2 regions of the Piscibacillus sp. B03 genome follow, and region 2 is predicted to be linked to the other one. Evidence: predicted binding sites of a transcription regulator. Region 2 holds the regulator's gene; the other holds the start of a gene.
The links. The regulator LexA, encoded in region 2, represses DNA repair genes until DNA is damaged. The targets are predictions, from matches to a motif close to CGAACATATGTTCG.

Region 1: the regulator LexA is predicted to act here: its motif matches at 5,750-5,763, upstream of uvrB (excinuclease ABC subunit UvrB).

What each region holds. Positions count from the first base shown of each region.
Region 1 is NZ_JBQQCO010000018.1:53,288-62,582, reverse strand. Features, by position in the region: gene ftsX (permease-like cell division protein FtsX) at 1-625, shown strand, start outside; gene ACTWQB_RS12475 (murein hydrolase activator EnvC family protein) at 655-2,037, shown strand; gene ACTWQB_RS12470 (S41 family peptidase) at 2,325-3,809, shown strand; gene ACTWQB_RS12465 (hypothetical protein) at 4,331-5,524, shown strand; gene uvrB (excinuclease ABC subunit UvrB) at 5,812-7,782, shown strand; gene uvrA (excinuclease ABC subunit UvrA) at 7,792-9,295, shown strand, end outside.
Region 2 is NZ_JBQQCO010000007.1:23,955-33,249, forward strand. Features, by position in the region: gene ACTWQB_RS06365 (CcdC family protein) at 1-56, opposite strand, end outside; gene ACTWQB_RS06370 (Na(+)/H(+) antiporter subunit B) at 101-553, opposite strand; gene ACTWQB_RS06375 (cytochrome c biogenesis CcdA family protein) at 623-1,324, opposite strand; gene ACTWQB_RS06380 (YneF family protein) at 1,500-1,733, opposite strand; gene sirA (sporulation inhibitor of replication protein SirA) at 1,809-2,243, opposite strand; gene tkt (transketolase) at 2,338-4,332, opposite strand; gene ACTWQB_RS06395 (DUF896 domain-containing protein) at 4,547-4,780, opposite strand; gene lexA (transcriptional repressor LexA) at 4,927-5,547, shown strand; gene glnA (type I glutamate--ammonia ligase) at 5,664-6,998, opposite strand; gene ACTWQB_RS06410 (MerR family transcriptional regulator) at 7,029-7,439, opposite strand; gene ACTWQB_RS06415 (methionine gamma-lyase family protein) at 7,565-8,803, opposite strand; gene hflX (GTPase HflX) at 8,818-9,295, opposite strand, start outside.

The sequences.
Region 1 (9,295 bases), on a different contig from region 2:
ATATTCATCTAAAGAAGATGAGCTCAACAAGTTGATAGAGGACATGGGTGAATCAGGTGATGAGTGGGGAATGATGTTTGAAGATAGTAACCCACTTAATGATGTTTTTGTTATAAAAGCTACCGATGCAAATTATTATAGAGGTTTATCCCAACAAGTATCACAAATGGATTACGTTGATGATGTGGATTATTCACAAGCAACAGTAGAGCGACTTTTAACCTTTAATAAATATGCTCGCTACATCGGAATTGGGTTTATAACTGCTTTACTTTTCACAGCGATTTTCTTAATTTCTAACACGATTAGAATGACAATAATCGCTCGTGCAAATGAGATTGGCATTATGAAACTAGTTGGAGCCAAAAACAGCTTTATTCGCTGGCCTTTCTTCATTGAAGGTATGTTAATGGGAATCATTGGTTCAATTATTCCTATTTCTATAGTTCTTGTAGGTTATTACTACCTCTATCAAAATGTAGCAGGACGTAATTTACTTCCATTCGTTGAACTGTTACCATTCAATCCATTTGCTTGGCAGTTATCACTATTATTGCTAGGTTTGGGAGTCTTTATCGGTGTTTGGGGAAGCGTTATGAGTGTACGAAAATTCTTAAATGTTTAACGAGAGAGTATACAGAGGAGGAATAAGATTTGTACAAAAGAATATCAGTGATTGTTTCAGTTGTGATAATGGCATTGGTCGGAGCAGCTTTTACACAAGTAACTGAGGTAAATGCAGATGTTGATCAGGAGATTAAGGAATTAAAAGAGAAGTCAAAGAAGGCTAGTCAAAAACGTAGTAATTTATCTAGTGAACTATCAGAGTTAGAAAAGAAGATTGAACAGAATAAATCCGAACAAAAAGAAATGAAAAATGAGATTAGTAGTCTGAGAAAAGAAATTGAAGAGGCACAGAAGAAAATTGATCAAAAGAAAAAAGAAATTGATCAAAAGCAAGGCGAAATTGAAAAAGTAGAAAATGAAATTAAAGAGCTGGAAGCTGAAATTAAAAGATTAGAAAATAGAATCGAAGAGTTAAAACAAAACATTAAAGAAACTCAAGAAAAAATTGATAGCCGTGAAGAGCTATTAAAAGATCGTCTACGTAACCTACAACGTAATGGTGGAAGTGTTAAATACTTAGAAGTTGTTCTTGGTGCATCGGATTTCGGTGATTTCATTAGCCGTACTCAAGCGGTTAGTAAAATTATGGACCAAGACCAAAACATTTTGAGAGATCATATTAATGATAAAATTCAACTTGAAGAGGACAAGCAAGAATTAGAAGATTCTAGAGCTCAAGTTGAAGCAAATAAAAATGAATTGTCTGATCAAAGAACTCAACTAGAAGGTCAGAAAAATGCGTTAGTTGCAGATATGAGAGAGTTACAAAATCTCGAAACTAACTTAAATAATAAATTATCAGAACAGAATAGTTTATTAGCTGAATTGCAACATAAAGAAGAAGAGCTACATGATCATTCCATGAGTATCGAGGAAGAACGTGCTAACTTAGCTTCACAAGCAAGAGCATTTGATAAGCTAGTTGCTGAGTTAGAAGAGCAAAAGAAAGCTGAACAAAGAGCAGCACAATCTGGTGGAAGTGTTCAACAAACTAGCACCGTCAAAAATGACCATGGTTTCATTAGACCATCAAGTGGTACATTAACATCAGGTTATGGACATCGCTGGGGTAAGTTGCACGCTGGTATTGATATTGCACGTGGAGGTTCTAACGTAGGCATTAAATCAGTTGCATCGGGTGTTGTATCAAGATCCTACTATTCTAGTAGTTATGGTAATGTAGTCTTCATCGTACATATGGTGAACGGTGAGAAATTTACAACAGTATACGCACATATGAGAAACCGACTAGTCTCTGAAGGACAACAAGTAAGTCAAGGACAAGTTATCGGACATATGGGTAACACTGGTCGTTCAACAGGACAGCACCTTCACTTTGAATTACACAAAGGTAGTTGGAATAGCAGCAAGTCTAATGCTGTAAACCCAGCAAATTATGGTATTCAATAGAATAATAGTCAACCCTAATTGATTTTAGTCAATTAGGGTTGTTTTTATATTTTGACGAGTGACGAATGTGGTTGAAATCGATGCAAGTGCATGTGAAATTACATGAAGTGTTACTGAAACTGAGCAATAGTTGTTGTAACAGTCGCAAGTGTTCGACAATAGATTAGAGTTGTCATTATTAGTAATTATGAGTGACTTTAAGACATATAAATTCTATCCATTACTTTAAGTAACAGTCGTGGTATAATAAAAAAATACAAACATTGCAATTTATTGGGGTGAAACGATTGGAATTAACTAAAAAGTGGCTAGTGTTAATTGTAGTTGTCTCTCTGCTCGTTGGTGGCGGGGTCACAGCTGCGACACTTGAAATGTTAGATCAACCAAATGAACAAGCAAACCCATCTAACGAACAAGAAGAACAAGAGAATGAAGAAGATGGAAGTTCCGAAGAGGAACAACCTGAACAAGAGGATTTTTCAGATCTTGATGTTTTAAGTTATACAATGAATGTTATTCAAGATGAATATGTCAAAGAAGTCTCACGTGAAGAACTAATTGAAGGGGCTCTTGAAGGTATTGTAAATAAACTTGGAGACCCTTATAGTGAATATATGGATGCTGAAACTATGCAGGAGTTTCAAAGTCAAATCGAATCTACTTTCGAAGGAATCGGCGCAGAGGTTACGAAACGAGACAATTACATAACCATTATTTCTCCGATTAAAGACACACCTGCTGAACGCGCTGGTATTCGACCGAATGATCGTGTCATTGAAGTTGACGGTGAAAGTTTAGAAGGAATGAACGTATACGAAGCCGTTTCACTTATTCGTGGTGAAAAAGGAACAGATGTCACATTAACCATCGACCGCCCTGGAGAAGATGAGCCGTTTGATGTTGTAATCACAAGAGACACGATTCCTGTTACAACGGTATATTCAGAAGTGGAAGAACATGATGGACAGAAAGTCGGTGTCTTAGAGATTCGTTCTTTCTCTGAAAAGACATCTCAGGAATTTAAAGAAGAACTACAAAAGCTAGAAGAGGAAGAGAATATCGATGGATTAGTCATTGATGTTAGAGGTAATCCAGGCGGGTTATTAAATTCTGTTCAAGAAATATTAGGGAATTTCTTACCAAAAGAAGATCCGTTTATGCAAGTTTCAGTTAGAGAAGGAGACCCTCAACCGTATTATTTAAATGAGTCTGGTAATAAAGATTACCCGATCTCAGTCTTAACTAATGAGGGTAGTGCTTCTGCATCAGAAATCCTAGCTGCTGCTATGAAAGAAGTTGGCGGATATGAAGTTGTTGGTCAAACAACTTTCGGTAAAGGTACAGTACAACAAACAATGGAAGTTGGCGATGGGCTACTCAAGTTAACTGTTATGGATTGGCTAGACCCTCACGGTGAGAAAATTAACGAAGTTGGTGTTGAACCCACTGTTGAAGTTGAGCAACCTGAATTCTTCTACATTTCATTGATTCAAACGGAAGAACCACTTGAAGTTGACAACACAGGTCAAGAAGTGGTGAAATTACAAGTAATGTTAGAAGGACTAGGTTACGAGCCTGGTCGTACTGATGGTTATTTTGATCAACACACTCAAAGTGCTGTTGAGAGCTTCCAGAGAGATAATAACCTTGAGGTAACTGGAACTGTTAATGAAGATACAGAAAATGCACTAGAGCAACAAATTTTAGACGCTGTCAACGATTCTGAGCATGATGATCAGCTTCAAAAAGCTATTGAGGTTTTGTTTAATTAAAATAGAGGCTGGGACAAAAGAAAAGTAGCTTAACAAAAAACGAATATTGAGTTTTATTAGCGTAGTCAAAATGCTGAGACACCTGGTCGGCTAAAAACGGCCACGTCCTGCGCCTGCGATTACTCGGCGCAAACTTAAGCAAAGATGTAGTACAAAAAGCATTTGTGGCCAACGCCGACACTAGACCGTCCAGGTCGTCGCAGAACAGCACGAGCTGAGGGGCCACAGGATGTGGGTCAGTTCGGCGTTGCAACATGGATGTTGCGTATTTAGCCGAACATCCTTAAACTCCGAACGAAAGTGAGTTTGGGGAAGTTGAAACCGTGCCTGCGGAAAGCGAAGCATTTTGACGCAGCTAAAAATTGAAGACGAATATTAGGAGTAACTTGACTCCTAATATTCGTCTTCTCTAAGGATAAGATATCTTTTGTCCCAGCCTCGTTTTCTATCAAGAGAAGGAAAACAACTAGTATTGAAGAAATAGTAAAGTAGAGTACATCTTGATCGGAGGTTAGACTGCGATGACGATAGAGTGGTTAAGAGAAATAGGATTCGGTATTTTGTGGTTGTTTGCTCAACCAATGTTATATCTGGCCATTTTGTTTACATTTTGGACAGGTTATATTCGAATTAAAAAAGAAAGAAGCATGTTTCGGCATCGGGTCTTTCCAATAGGTTCTGAATGGACAAGTACTTGGTTACTTGGAATTAGTTATGGACTATTGTTGTCAGTCTTACTTGTTATGTCAGGATCTATGTTAACTATGGAGTGGCTATGGTTATTGACATTAGTTGTAGCAATAGTTTTTCTAACCAATCAAGTTTGGTTACTGTCACCGGTATATACGGTAGGAATTGTTGCGATTACCATGTGGATTCTAAATACTTTTAATGTCCAAATGTCTGGCAGGTTAAATGAATTTGTTGAAGTTGATTTAGTGTTAGTAAGTTATATTTTAGTGGCGTTGTTTGCTGCAGAAATTTTATTATTGTTGACTTCAAAACGTCATCTATCTTTTCCGGAGCTTCATAAAAGTCAACGTGGTAAGTCAGTAGGTAGTCATTTAGTTAAAAGGTTATTGTTCGTACCTGCGTTTGTTCCTGTTCCATCTGGTGCACTTGAATTATCCATGTTTAACTGGTGGCCAGCATTTGGGTTGAACGAACAGTTTGGATTAATGCTTTTTCCATTTGTTATAGGTTTTTCACAACGTTTTAGAGGGCATTTTTCTGATATTGGTGCTCGTAAGGTAGCGAAAGCTCTATCTGGCTTATTAGTTGTTCTCTTAATCGGTTCATTTGGAATATATTTATTTCCACAATTCACTATATATTTAGTGTTAATTGCTTTAGTGGGACGAATTGTCATCCAATACGGTATGTATTTCATTGATCGAGAGAAACAGCCCATTTTCACACCAAAAGAAGACGGTATTGTTATTGTAGGCATTATGCCTAACTCTCCAGCTGATGAAATGGGTCTTGTTGTTGGTGAAAAAATAGAGAAAATTCATGACCAACCTATTTCAAATGAACAAGAGTTTTACGAAGCGATGAGCGAACATCGTACTTTTTGTAAAATGGCGGTTCAAGATTTATCTGGCGAAGTTCGTTTTGTTCAACGAGCTTTGTATGAAGGTGAATACCATGAACTTGGATTAATTTTTGTGAAAGAAACACCTAAATTCACTCTTAGACAAGAAGAAATTAGTTAATCAATACTAGAAATTAGCGCAAATGTCTGTATGCTATGGGAACATTACATAGCACTTCAGGCACTTGCGCTTTTCTTAGTTTAAAATGAGGTTTCTACATAGTACTCTCAAACAATTCTAGCGTTCACTGCGTGGTTAAACGGGCTATTGCGCATTTCTTATTCACATCTTTTGCAAAATCTATGTGACAAACTTATCCTTAATATAGGTAAAAATAACAAAAACAGAACCTTTGTTCGCTTTTTGTGTTATAATAGTGATAGTTTATCGTTATTGGAGATGATGTTGTGAATCAGTTTGAACTTCACTCGCAATTTGAACCTCAAGGAGACCAACCTAAAGCAATTGAAAAGATTGTGAATGGGTTAAAGCATAATGAAAAACATCAAACGTTACTCGGTGCAACAGGGACAGGTAAGACATTCACCGTATCAAACGTTGTGACAGAAATTAACCGCCCGACACTTGTTATTGCACACAACAAGACGTTAGCGGGGCAGCTGTATAGTGAGTTTAAAGAGTTCTTTCCGAATAATGCGGTTGAGTATTTTGTAAGTTATTATGATTACTATCAACCTGAAGCATACGTGCCGCAAACGGATACGTATATTGAGAAAGATGCAAGTATTAATGATGAAATTGATAAGCTTAGACACTCAGCTACATCTGCGTTATTTGAACGGAATGATGTGTTAATTGTAGCGAGTGTTTCGTGTATTTATGGTTTAGGTTCGCCACATGAATATAAGGATCTTGTTTTATCTCTACGTGTAGGTATGAATAAAGAACGTGACCAAGTATTAAGAGATTTAGTCGATATTCAGTATGCTCGAAATGATATTGATTTCCAACGTGGTACGTTCCGTGTGCGTGGGGATTCGGTCGAAATTATCCCTGCTTCAAGAGAAGAACATTGTATTCGCATCGAATTTTTTGGAGATGAGATTGACCGAATCCGCGAAGTTGATGCATTAACAGGTGAGATCATTGGTGATCGCGATCATGTTGCGATCTTCCCGGCATCACACTTCGTAACTCGTGAAGAGAAGATGAAAATTGCTATTAAAAATATAGAGCAGGAACTCGAAGAACAACTTGAGAAATTTCGACAGGAAGACAAATTATTAGAAGCGCAAAGATTAGAACAACGTACAAAATATGATCTTGAGATGATGAATGAAATGGGTTTTTGTTCAGGAATTGAAAATTACTCAAGACATTTAACATTACGTGAACCAGGTGCAACGCCATATACATTATTGGATTATTTTCCGGATAATTCATTAATTGTGATTGATGAGTCGCACGTAACGGTCCCACAGATTCGTGGAATGTATAATGGGGATAGAGCGCGTAAGATGACTTTAGTCGATCATGGTTTTAGACTGCCATCTGCATTAGACAACCGTCCGTTAAAGTTTGAAGAATTCGAGAAGCATATTGATAATATTTTATATGTGTCTGCTACACCAGGTGATTATGAGTTAGAACATTCTCCTGGAGTTATAGAGCAAATAATACGTCCAACTGGTTTATTAGATCCGCAAATTGATGTTCGTCCGATTAAAGGACAAATTGATGATTTAATTGGAGAAATTAATAAACGTAAAGAGAGAGAGGAGCGCGTTCTCGTAACGACATTAACCATTAAAATGGCTGAGGATTTAACGAATTATCTTCAGGAGATGGGAATTAAGGTTGCTTATCTACACTCTGAAATTAAAACATTAGAGCGTATTGAGATTATTCGTGACTTGCGTCTAGGTGTATACGACGTATTAGTTGGGATTAACCTTTTACGTGAAGGACTTGATATTCCGGAAGTGTCATTGGTTGCCATACTTGATGCTGATAAAGAAGGGTTCTTACGTTCAGAAAGGTCCCTTGTCCAAACAATGGGGCGTGCCGCGCGTAATGAAAACGGGGAAGTCATTATGTATGCGGATAAAATTACGAAGTCAATGCAATATGCAATGGATGAAACGACTCGCCGTCGTGAAATTCAAATGGCTTATAATGAAAAACACGGCATCACACCGAAGACCATTAAGAAAGAAGTTCGTGATGTAATTAGGGCTACGTATGACTCTGATAGTGAAGATGATCAGGTTGCGCAATATAAAGATTTATCTAAAGCTGAAAAAGCCGAAATGATTGAACGTATGGAAGCGGAAATGAAACAAGCCGCTAAAGAATTAGATTTCGAAAAAGCAATGGAATTACGTGACGTCATTGCAGAGTTAAAAGCGGAAGGATGATTTATTAAAATGAAGTCCATTACGATTCAAGGGGCACGTGCCCATAATTTAAAAGATATAGATATTGAGATACCGAAAAATAAATTAGTTGTCATGACGGGGCTTTCAGGTTCAGGTAAATCATCGCTCGCATTCGATACGATTTATGCAGAAGGTCAGCGTCGTTATGTTGAATCGCTATCGGCATATGCACGTCAGTTTTTAGGGCAAATGGATAAACCAGATGTTGATGCGATTGAAGGGTTATCACCTGCGATCTCTATCGACCAAAAAACAACGAGTAAAAACCCAAGGTCAACAGTTGGTACTGTAACGGAGATTTATGATTATTTACGTTTACTATATGCAAGGGTTGGGCATCCGATATGTCCGATACATGGCGAGGAAATTTCAGCTCAAACCGTTGAACAAATGGTAGACAGAGTTATGGAGCTTGAAGAACGTACAAAGCTTCAAGTTCTCTCACCAGTTGTATCAGGACGTAAAGGTGAGCACGCAAAAGTTTTAGAAGACCTTAAAAAAGAAGGGTATATTCGTTTGCGAGTTAATGGAGAAATGCGTGAGATCAGTGAAGACATTCAGCTTGATAAAAATAAGAAGCACACGATTGAAGTGGTCGTTGACCGTATTATCGTCAAGGAAGGCGTTGAATCGCGCTTATCTGATTCCTTTGAAACGGCATTAAAGTTGAGTGGTGGTCAAGCGATTGTTGATTTAATCGATGGTGATGAGCTATTTTTCAATGAAAACCATGCCTGTCCTAAATGTGGATTTACAATTGGAGAACTTGAACCAAGACTATTCTCGTTTAATAGTCCTTTTGGTGCTTGTCCGACTTGTGATGGGTTAGGGTCAAACTTAGAAGTAGATTTAGATTTGGTTATACCTGATTGGGATTTAACATTAAATCAGCACGCGATTGCACCGTGGAAGCCCGTTTCATCTAATTATTACCCATCTTTATTACAAAGCGTTTGTGAACACTATGGGATTGATATGGATACACCAATAAAAGACATCCCTAAAAAGCAACTCAATAAAATTTTATATGGAAGTGGAAAAGAACGAATTTTATTTAAATATGAAAGTCGTAAAGGGCAAGTCCGCGAAAATGAGATTTACTTCGAAGGTGTTATTTCTAATGTGTCTAGACGTTATCATGAGACGGTTTCGAGTTATGTCCGTGAACAGATGGAGAAGTATATGGCGCAGAAGGATTGTCCTACATGTGAGGGGTATCGTTTATCTGAAGAAGCCTTGGCGGTTAAAGTAAATGGTTTTCACATCGGCCAAGTGACGGAGAAATCCGTGGCACATGCGTTAGACTGGATTCAAGCGATTGAATTAAGTGAAAAAGAAGAACAAATCGCTAAGATGATCGTTAAGGAGATTAAGGATCGATTATCTTTCTTAGTGAACGTTGGTCTTAGTTACTTAACATTGTCTCGTTCTGCAGGTACTTTATCTGGTGGAGAGGCGCAGCGAATACGCTTGGCAACTCAAATTGGTTCAG
Region 2 (9,295 bases):
TTTTTAGATGCTTTTGAACGCACAATAATCATTGTTGTTGCGCCCAGTATAAACATGATAGTCGTTAAGACAGCAAATAAAGTACTCTCAAAAAACACAATTATACACCTACATTATCTGACTCATCACCTGAATCAGTAGAAATGGATAAAATGATTGTAAGAGTAATACCAACAACAACTAAGTAAACTCCTAAATCAAAAATTAAAGCTGTAGCTAAGTGTTTTTCACCTAATAAAGGAATTTGGTAATATCCATCAGCGTGAGATAAAAATGACCCGCCAAAGAACATTGATCCTACACCAGCTAATGTTGCTATAAATAACCCTGTAACAAATAAAGTTCTAAAATTTACAGGCAAAATTTTCTCAATCTTTTCGAACCCATAGGTCATGTACATTAAAATAATCGCCGCTGATGTCATTAAGCCTCCAATAAATCCTCCACCTGGAGCATTGTGACCAGCGAAAAATAAGTAAACTGAAAACCCTAATAATATGAATGCTATTAATTGAGTCGTTGTGCGTAATATTAGATCATTTGGTTGCCTCATACAATAACTCCTTCACGATACGTTATTAACTTTATTCTAATACACTTAACATATGAATGACAAACGATATTAAAAACCTGTAAAACCAAAAAAGTTAGCTAGATATAGTGTAAGGTCTTTCATCCAGTCAAAGAACAATGCAATACCTAATACAATAAGAATATATCCGCCAATCTTCGTTATTTTTAAAGAGTTCCGTTTTAGCCAATCTAGCTTTCCAATAAAGAATGATAATACAAAGAATGGAATTGAAAAACCTAGAGAATAAGCTGACATTAACACGACACCTGATTGAGGTTCAGTTGCTGCTAAAGAGATAACAGCTCCTAGTATTGGTCCTGTACATGGAGTCCAGCTCATAGAGAACGCCATTCCTATAAATATAGTTCCGATGTAACCAGCAGGACGGTTCTTAATAGCAACTTTACGTTCCTTCATTAGGAATTCAAAGTTAAATACACCAATCATCACAAGGCCAAAAAATATGATTAAAATGGCACCAAGCTGCCTAATAATATCTTGATATTGTATAAAGAACTCACCTATAAAAAATGTTGAGAAACCAATCATTATAAAGATTGAAGAAAATCCAATTAAAAAGAATAATGTATGTAACAAGCTCCTTTTTCTTAACATCGCATTCTCTGTTTTAAGCTCTTCTACACTCATACCTGTAACGTACGATAAAAACACTGGATATAATGGCAAGACACAAGGTGATATAAAAGATAAAAAGCCTGCACCAAAAGCTAAAAATATATTGACATCCATAGCTACCCTAACTCTCCTTCTATTCTATACCCTAATGATATCGTAACAAATATAAACGATTAATATTGTTTGAATGCTTGAAAATTTAGTGAAATATTAAGAAAAACGTCCACTGATTAGCTTTTGCAGAGTTAATCAAAAAAAGGATAGACAAAACTGTCTACCCCTCTTGACTTTATTTTTTATTTGATTGATCCATTTGTTGGTTCATCGCTCTCATCATTTGGTTAACTTTCTTCTGTGATGGTTTTTGACCCATTTGCATCATCATCGTGCGTAACATCTGTTCATTAATTGGTGGGTTCTTCTTCAAGTAGTTCATCATCGTTTTACGAGCAATAAAGAAACCTATAACAACACCGATAATCAGTGCAGCTAGCGCGATTAATACAACCCAAATTGTACTCATTATTAAATTTTCCTCCTTCTAGTTGTCTCTTCAATAAGTATATTAAAACAACTTGTCTGTGACAATAGATTATTTTTATAGTGAATAGATATGTTTGCCAACAAACGGTGTGATCCAACCACATTCGTAAGTCTCATAATTAACCACGAATAAATGCGGGTGAAACGTTTTAAGGTATTGAAATAATAGTTGGTCTAGGTCAACGATTGTTTCGGCAAATATAGTCATATAATATTCATTCACTTTAATTAAAACGCTCTGGTTCTGATAACTAATGATAATTTGGTTATGTTTATGTTCAATAGTAAATTTTGGGTCTGCCCAATAATTTAAATGCAAAAACAAATCTTTTGCATTAGCCTTGTCCAACACAAGTTTATATTGACCTTGTGCCTCATTATCTGGGTTCTCAATCATTTGTTCATATAGAAAACGATAAACTGTATCAATTTTATAATAAAAGTGTTGAGCATAACCTGACTTGACAAGATATAAAGAATATTGATACATGATATGTCCCCCTTTTAGGACATATCATATCAATATTTTAAAGCGAAATTTGTCAAAGTTTATTTGTTATATCATTATTTTTTGTCAGAATTTCTTATTTCAAAAGAGCTTTAGCACGTGCTACAACATTTTCTACTGTAAAACCATACTCTTCAATAACTTTATTACCTGGAGCGGAAGCACCGAATGTTGATATCCCAAGAACATCACCTTCTAATCCTGTATAACGCTCCCAACCGAATGGAGAAGCCATCTCTACAGCTAGACGTGCTTTAACGTTACTTGGTAACACTTGTTCTTTATATTCATCGTCTTGTTGGTCGAATAAATACCATGAAGGCATGCTAACAACTTGTGCATTTATACCTTCTTCTTTAAGTTGTTCACTAGCCTTATGGACTAATTGAACCTCAGAACCAGAAGCTAATAAGAGTAGATCTGGTTTTTCTACCTCATTTACAACATAAGCACCTTTACGAACACCTTCTTTAGCCTTTTCAGCTGTTCCAGGTAGCACAGGTAGACCTTGTCTAGTTAAGACTAAGGCAGTTGGTGTGTCCGTTGATTGAACGGCAATTTCCCAAGCGGCTCTAGTTTCATTCGCATCACTTGGACGAATTAAGTTCAAGTGTGGCATTGCACGTAACGAAGGTAGTTGTTCAATAGGTTCATGAGTTGGTCCATCTTCCCCTACAGCAATTGAATCATGAGTTAACACATAAGTAACTGGTGTGCCCATTAAAGCGGAAAGTCGAACCGCTGGACGTAAGTAATCACTAAACACAAAGAACGTACCACCATATACTTTAACGCCACCGTGGAGTGCCATGCCATTTAAAGCGCATGCCATCGCAAATTCACGTACACCAAACCAAATATTTCGACCTGAGTAATCAGGATATTTAAAGTCTTCTTCATCTTTTAGCATGGTTTTATTAGAACCAGCTAAGTCAGCACTTCCACCGATTAAGTTTGGAATGTTTTTAGCTAATGCATTTACAACTTCACCAGAAGCAGCACGAGTTGCTAGCGCTTTAGAGTTCTCATCATAAGTCGGTAAATCAGCATTCCAAGTAGCCGGAAGTTCCCCTTTAATAGCTAATTCAAACTCTTCAGCTAACTGTGGGTGTTCAGATTTATATTGTTCAAGAAGCTGATTCCATTGATTCTCTGCTTCTTGACCTCGCTTTACTGCTTTCTCTTCAAAATCAGCTTTAACTTCATCTGGCACGTGGAAATCTTCATGATCCCAGTTATAGTGTTCTCTTACTAGTTGACGTTCTTCGTCACCTAAAGGAGCACCGTGTGCATCAGATTTACCACCTTTGTTTGGTGCACCATAACCGATGACAGTTTTAACTTCAATTAATGTTGGTTGATCTTCAGTTGCTTTAGCATCTAATAACGCTTTTTCAATAGCTTCCGTGTCATTACCGTCCTCGACACGAATGACTTGCCAACCATATGATTTAAAACGATCCTCAACACTTTCAGAGAACGAACGGTTTAAATCGCCGTCTAAAGAAATATCATTAGAATCATACATAACGATTAGCTTACCTAATTTTAAGTGACCTGCAAGAGAAGCCGCCTCTTGAGAAACACCCTCCATTAAATCACCGTCACCACAAATACTATAAGTATAGTGATCAACTAGCTCATGGTTATCTTTGTTATATTTCGATGCTAAGAACCGCTCAGCCATCGCCATACCTACAGACATAGCAATACCCTGACCTAATGGGCCAGTTGTTGCTTCAACACCATCAGTATGTCCGAATTCTGGATGTCCCGGAGTTTTAGAACCCCATTGGCGGAAGTTCTTAATGTCTTCCATTGACACTTTATAACCAGATAAATGTAATAATGCGTACAATAACATAGACCCATGACCTGCTGATAGTACAAAACGGTCACGGTTAAACCAAGTAGAATTCTTAGGGTTATGGTTCATTACTTTCGTCCATAACGTATATGCCATAGGCGCAGCACCCATTGGCATACCAGGGTGACCAGAGTTTGCTTTTTCAACAGCATCAATGGCTAATGTACGTATCGTGTTGATTGATTTTTGTTCAATATTTGTCATTAGTAATCCCCTTTCATTTCCGTTCAAATCAGTTACCACCATTTATCGTATATGGTTTAGCAACATCTGACAAGTTTTTTCATACTAAATTTATAATAAACTTAGTATACTCATACCCTCTATGTATCATTTATCACAACAAAAATTATTATAACAAAACTAATTAGAAAACAATATTAAAAACAGACTCCTTTTTAAAGGAATCTGTTAATATTTAATGCTTTTGATCATTCTCTTGATCTCGCTTTAGTTTCTCAGGTGTAACATCGGTCCCCTCAGGGTCCACAACTTTAACTGACTTCAGTTGGTTCTTAAAGGACTGTCTAAAAGCTTGTAAATACTCTTCTCTCAATTTCTTTTGTTCCTTCTTTTCTTGCTCGGTCAATCCTTCAGTCTTTGATTTATTTGCTAATTCATTTATACGCTTAATTCTTTCATCAGAAATCATAAGAAAAACTCCTTTTTATAGGCTCCTTTGTCATTTTACATGGTGATAGATTTTTAGACAAGTTTTTAAATTTTTACGAACGAATGTTTGCTTATACTGGTTAATATTGCTATAATGAACCCAGGATTAACAGTTGAGGTGAAAAAATGAAGAAACTATCAAAAAGACAAAAAGAGATTTTTGATTTTATAGTGGATAATGTGAATTTAAAAGGTTATCCCCCTTCTGTTAGGGAAATCGCAGAAGCCGTTGGACTAGCATCAAGCTCAACAGTGCACGGACATTTATCTAGATTAGAAGAAAAGGGTTACATTCGCAGAGACCCTACAAAACCAAGAGCCATTGAAATCGTTTATGATGATGGTAATACAGTTCATGAACGAGATGCATTATATGCACCATTAATTGGTAAAGTAACGGCAGGCGAACCAATCACAGCTGTAGAGAATGTTGAGGAATTTATTCCGATACCTTCTACGATCTCAGCTACTGAGGACGAAGTATTTGTGTTATCAATCCAAGGTGACAGTATGATTGAAGCAGGAATTTTTGACCGAGACATGGTCATTGTCCGAAAACAAGCAACCGCTAATAATGGAGATATCGTAGTTGCGATGACTGAAGAAGATGAAGCGACTGTAAAACGATTTTTTAAGGATGAAAACCAGTACCGACTTGAACCTGAAAACCCTACAATGGAACCGATTATATTAAATCAAGTTACCGTTCTAGGAAAAGTCATCGGTCTATATCGTGAAATTCATTAATGAGTAAAGCTGTTCCTATATTTAGGGACAGCTTTTTTAATTACTAATAAAAGCACTCAAGACTTAAGCTTTTACCACTTAAATCTCGAGTGCTGGGGATGTTAATATTATTTGGATTAATAACTACTCATGTATTGCTCGCGCTCCCAAGGGTGTACTTGAGTACGGAACATATCCCATTCGATTTCTTTGGATTCAATAAAGTGTTCAAGTAAGTGCTCACCAAGAGCTGTTTTAATGACATCATCTTTCTTAAGTTCTTGTAATGCATCATATAAAGTTGCTGGTAAGTCTTGAACGCCATTTGCTACACGCTCGTCTTTATCCATGACATAGATATTGCGATCAACCGGTTTAGGTGCTTCCATTTTGTTCTCGATTCCGTCTAATCCAGCTGCAAGCATAACAGACATAGCCATATAAGGGTTTGCTGCTGGGTCTACACTACGTACTTCAATACGTGTGCTTAAACCACGTGAAGTTGGAATACGAATCAGTGGACTGCGGTTTTGTCCTGACCAAGCTACATAACAAGGCGCTTCATAGCCAGGCACTAGACGTTTATAAGAGTTTACAGTTGGGTTTGTTACAGCTGTAAAGTTTACTGCGTGTTTTACAATACCTGCAGTGAACTGGTAAGCTGTTTTACTTAACTGTTCTTCACCATTTTCATCAAAGAATGCATTCTCTTTGCCTTTGAATAGCGACATATTTGCGTGCATACCAGATCCATTTACACCAAATAATGGCTTAGGCATAAATGTCGCATGTAAGCCGTGCTTACGAGCGATTGTTTTAACTACTAACTTAAAGGTTTGGATATCGTCACAGTGCTTAACGGCATCTGAATACTTAAAGTCAATTTCATGCTGACCTGGCGCTACTTCGTGGTGAGACGCTTCAATTTCAAATCCCATTTCTTCTAATTCAAGCACGATATCACGACGGCAGTTTTCTCCTAAATCTGTTGGCGCAAGGTCGAAGTATCCACCTTTATCGTTCAGCTCCATTGTAGGATCGCCTTTTTCGTCCAACTTAAATAAGAAGAACTCTGGCTCAGTACCAATATTAAATGCTGTAAAGCCTAACTTTTCCATACGTTCTAAATTACGCTTTAAGTTATAACGTGGACAACCTTCAAATGGTGTGCCATCTGGATTGTAAATATCACAAATGAAACGCGCTACCTTACCTTTTTCTGAAGTCCACGGGAATACAACAAATGTATCAAGGTCTGGGTGTAGCTTCATGTCTGATTCTTCAATACGAACGAAACCTTCGATTGAAGACCCATCAAACATCATCTCATTGTCTAATGCTTTGTCTAGCTGACTATAAGGAATTTCAACATTCTTGATTGTACCTAATAGATCTGTGAATTGTAGTCGGATAAATTTTACGTTCTCTTCTTCAATAATTTTGTAAATCTCTTCTTTTGTAAATTTACTCATTCTATGTTCCTCCTGTTTTTGGTCCATCTCTTAATGGTAAAACCTTGAAAGGTCTCCTTGATTGATGGACGATTTATTTAAGTAACCAGATTCAAGAAGTTCGCGACGCAATAACTGATGTAGTTCTTTTTCTGAGAGATCCTTCTTGTACTCTTTTGTGTCTGATTGCTGTTTTGATTCTTTTTCTTGAATTTGGTTTTCTCTAAGTTTTAGAACTTGCTTAATCCCTGCAAGGTTAACACCCTCATCAATTAATCGTTTAATTTCGATTAATCGATCGACATCATAGAAGCTAAATAGTCTTCTATTACCTTCTGATCTTAAAGGAGTAACTAATTGTTTTTCTTCATAGTAACGAATTTGCCTAGGACTTAACTCTGTCAACTCTGATACTATACTAATCGGAAATAATGGCATTGCTTTACGATCTTTATATTCCATCCTGCCACCTCCTAATTAATATCTATTATATTCAAAGGAAGATAATCTGTCAACAGATGTTAGGAAAGTTAACATATAAAATTTTAAAAAAGAACACAGCAGTCTTATGCTATGTTCTTATACCCTTAATTATTATTTTGTAACATCAGAAATCCTTTGGTAATGGCCAACTTTACATGTTCATAAGTTAAACCACCCTGAACATATAACGTATATGGTTCCCTGATTGGTCCATCAGCTGTTAATTCTAAACTAGCACCTTGAATGAATGTTCCAGCAGCCATGATGACATCATGCTCATAGCCTGGCATATAATCAGGATGAGGTGTGACATGTGAATTTATTGGAGACTGTTGTTGAACGACTTGGGCAAATTGAACCATCTCTTCTTTAGTCTTGAATGTTATGGACTGAATTAGATCTGTTCGATAGTCGTTCGGACCAGGTGTAGTAATATATCCATATTTTTTTAATAAATAAGAAGTAAATACTGCACCCTTTAATGCTTCACCAACAACATGGGGTGCTAAGAACAAACCTTGAAACATTTCTTGTAAACTATATAAGCTTGCACCAGTCTCTTTGCCTAGCCCGGGCGCAACCAAAAAGTTAGCGCTTCTTTCTACCAGATGTTTCTTGCCTACTATGTAGCCACCTGTTTTAACAATACCTGCACCTGGATTCTTAATAAGCGATCCAGCTATTATATCTGCACCTACATCAGTTGGTTCCTGTTTCTCAACAAACTCACCATAACAATTATCTACAAACACAAGAATCTCACTATCAATTGCTTTTACAAATTGAATCATCTTTTCAATGTCAGAGATTGTATAAGATGGTCGATTAGCATAACCCTTTGAACGTTGAATCATAACCATTTTAGTATTCGAGTTAACAACTTGTTCGATTTGCTTATAATTAGGTTGTCCACCTTCAGTTAATTCAACTTCTTTATACTGTATTCCAAAATCCCTCAATGAACCATCCACTTCACCTTTAATTCCAATTACATTTTCTAATGTGTCATAAGGTCGACCTGTTATCGACACAACCTCATCACCCGGCCTTAAATTGCCAAATAATGAAGTTGTAATCGCATGAGTACCGGAAACAATTTGTGGTCTAACTAAAGCATCCTCACTATTAAACACATTGGCATAAACTTCTTCTATTTTATCTCTTCCTGTATCATCATAACCATAGCCCGTTGTTGGGTTAAAATGATAGTCTCCAACTTGCGCAGCCCGAAACGCTTCTAATACTTTCTCTTGGTTGTATGTGGCAATATGTGAAATGGAATTATGTTGCTCTGTAATATTTTGTTCTGTTTCATCTATTATTTTATATAGTTCTGTGTACATTGTGCTATTTTCACTCACTTTGTTAATTGATTATAAATTGGCATATTAGGGTCCATATAACCTTTTACCTTATATTTCTCATCCGCTTCAATAAATTCTTGAATCTCCATAATGGATTCTTGTTTTAAACGATTAATTAATTTCCCTTGATCCGAATCAACTAAAACATCATACTGCTCCCACTCATCTTTTAACACTTCTTCAATTTTAACTAAGAGACGCTTTAAATCAGCTTCATTTTTTGCACTCATTTTAATACTAGGTTGTGAATAGGGAATAAATTCTTCTTCGAGTAAATCAACTTTATTATAAACCGTTAATACTGGTAAATGGTCTGCGCCTAATTCTGCTAATATTTCTTTTACCGTTTTCTCATGGTCAATTGCATTCTCGTTAGAACAGTCTACTACATGCAGAATAAAATCAGCTTCAGTCACTTCTTCTAAAGTCGATCGAAAAGCAGCAATTAACGACGTTGGAAGCTTTTGAATA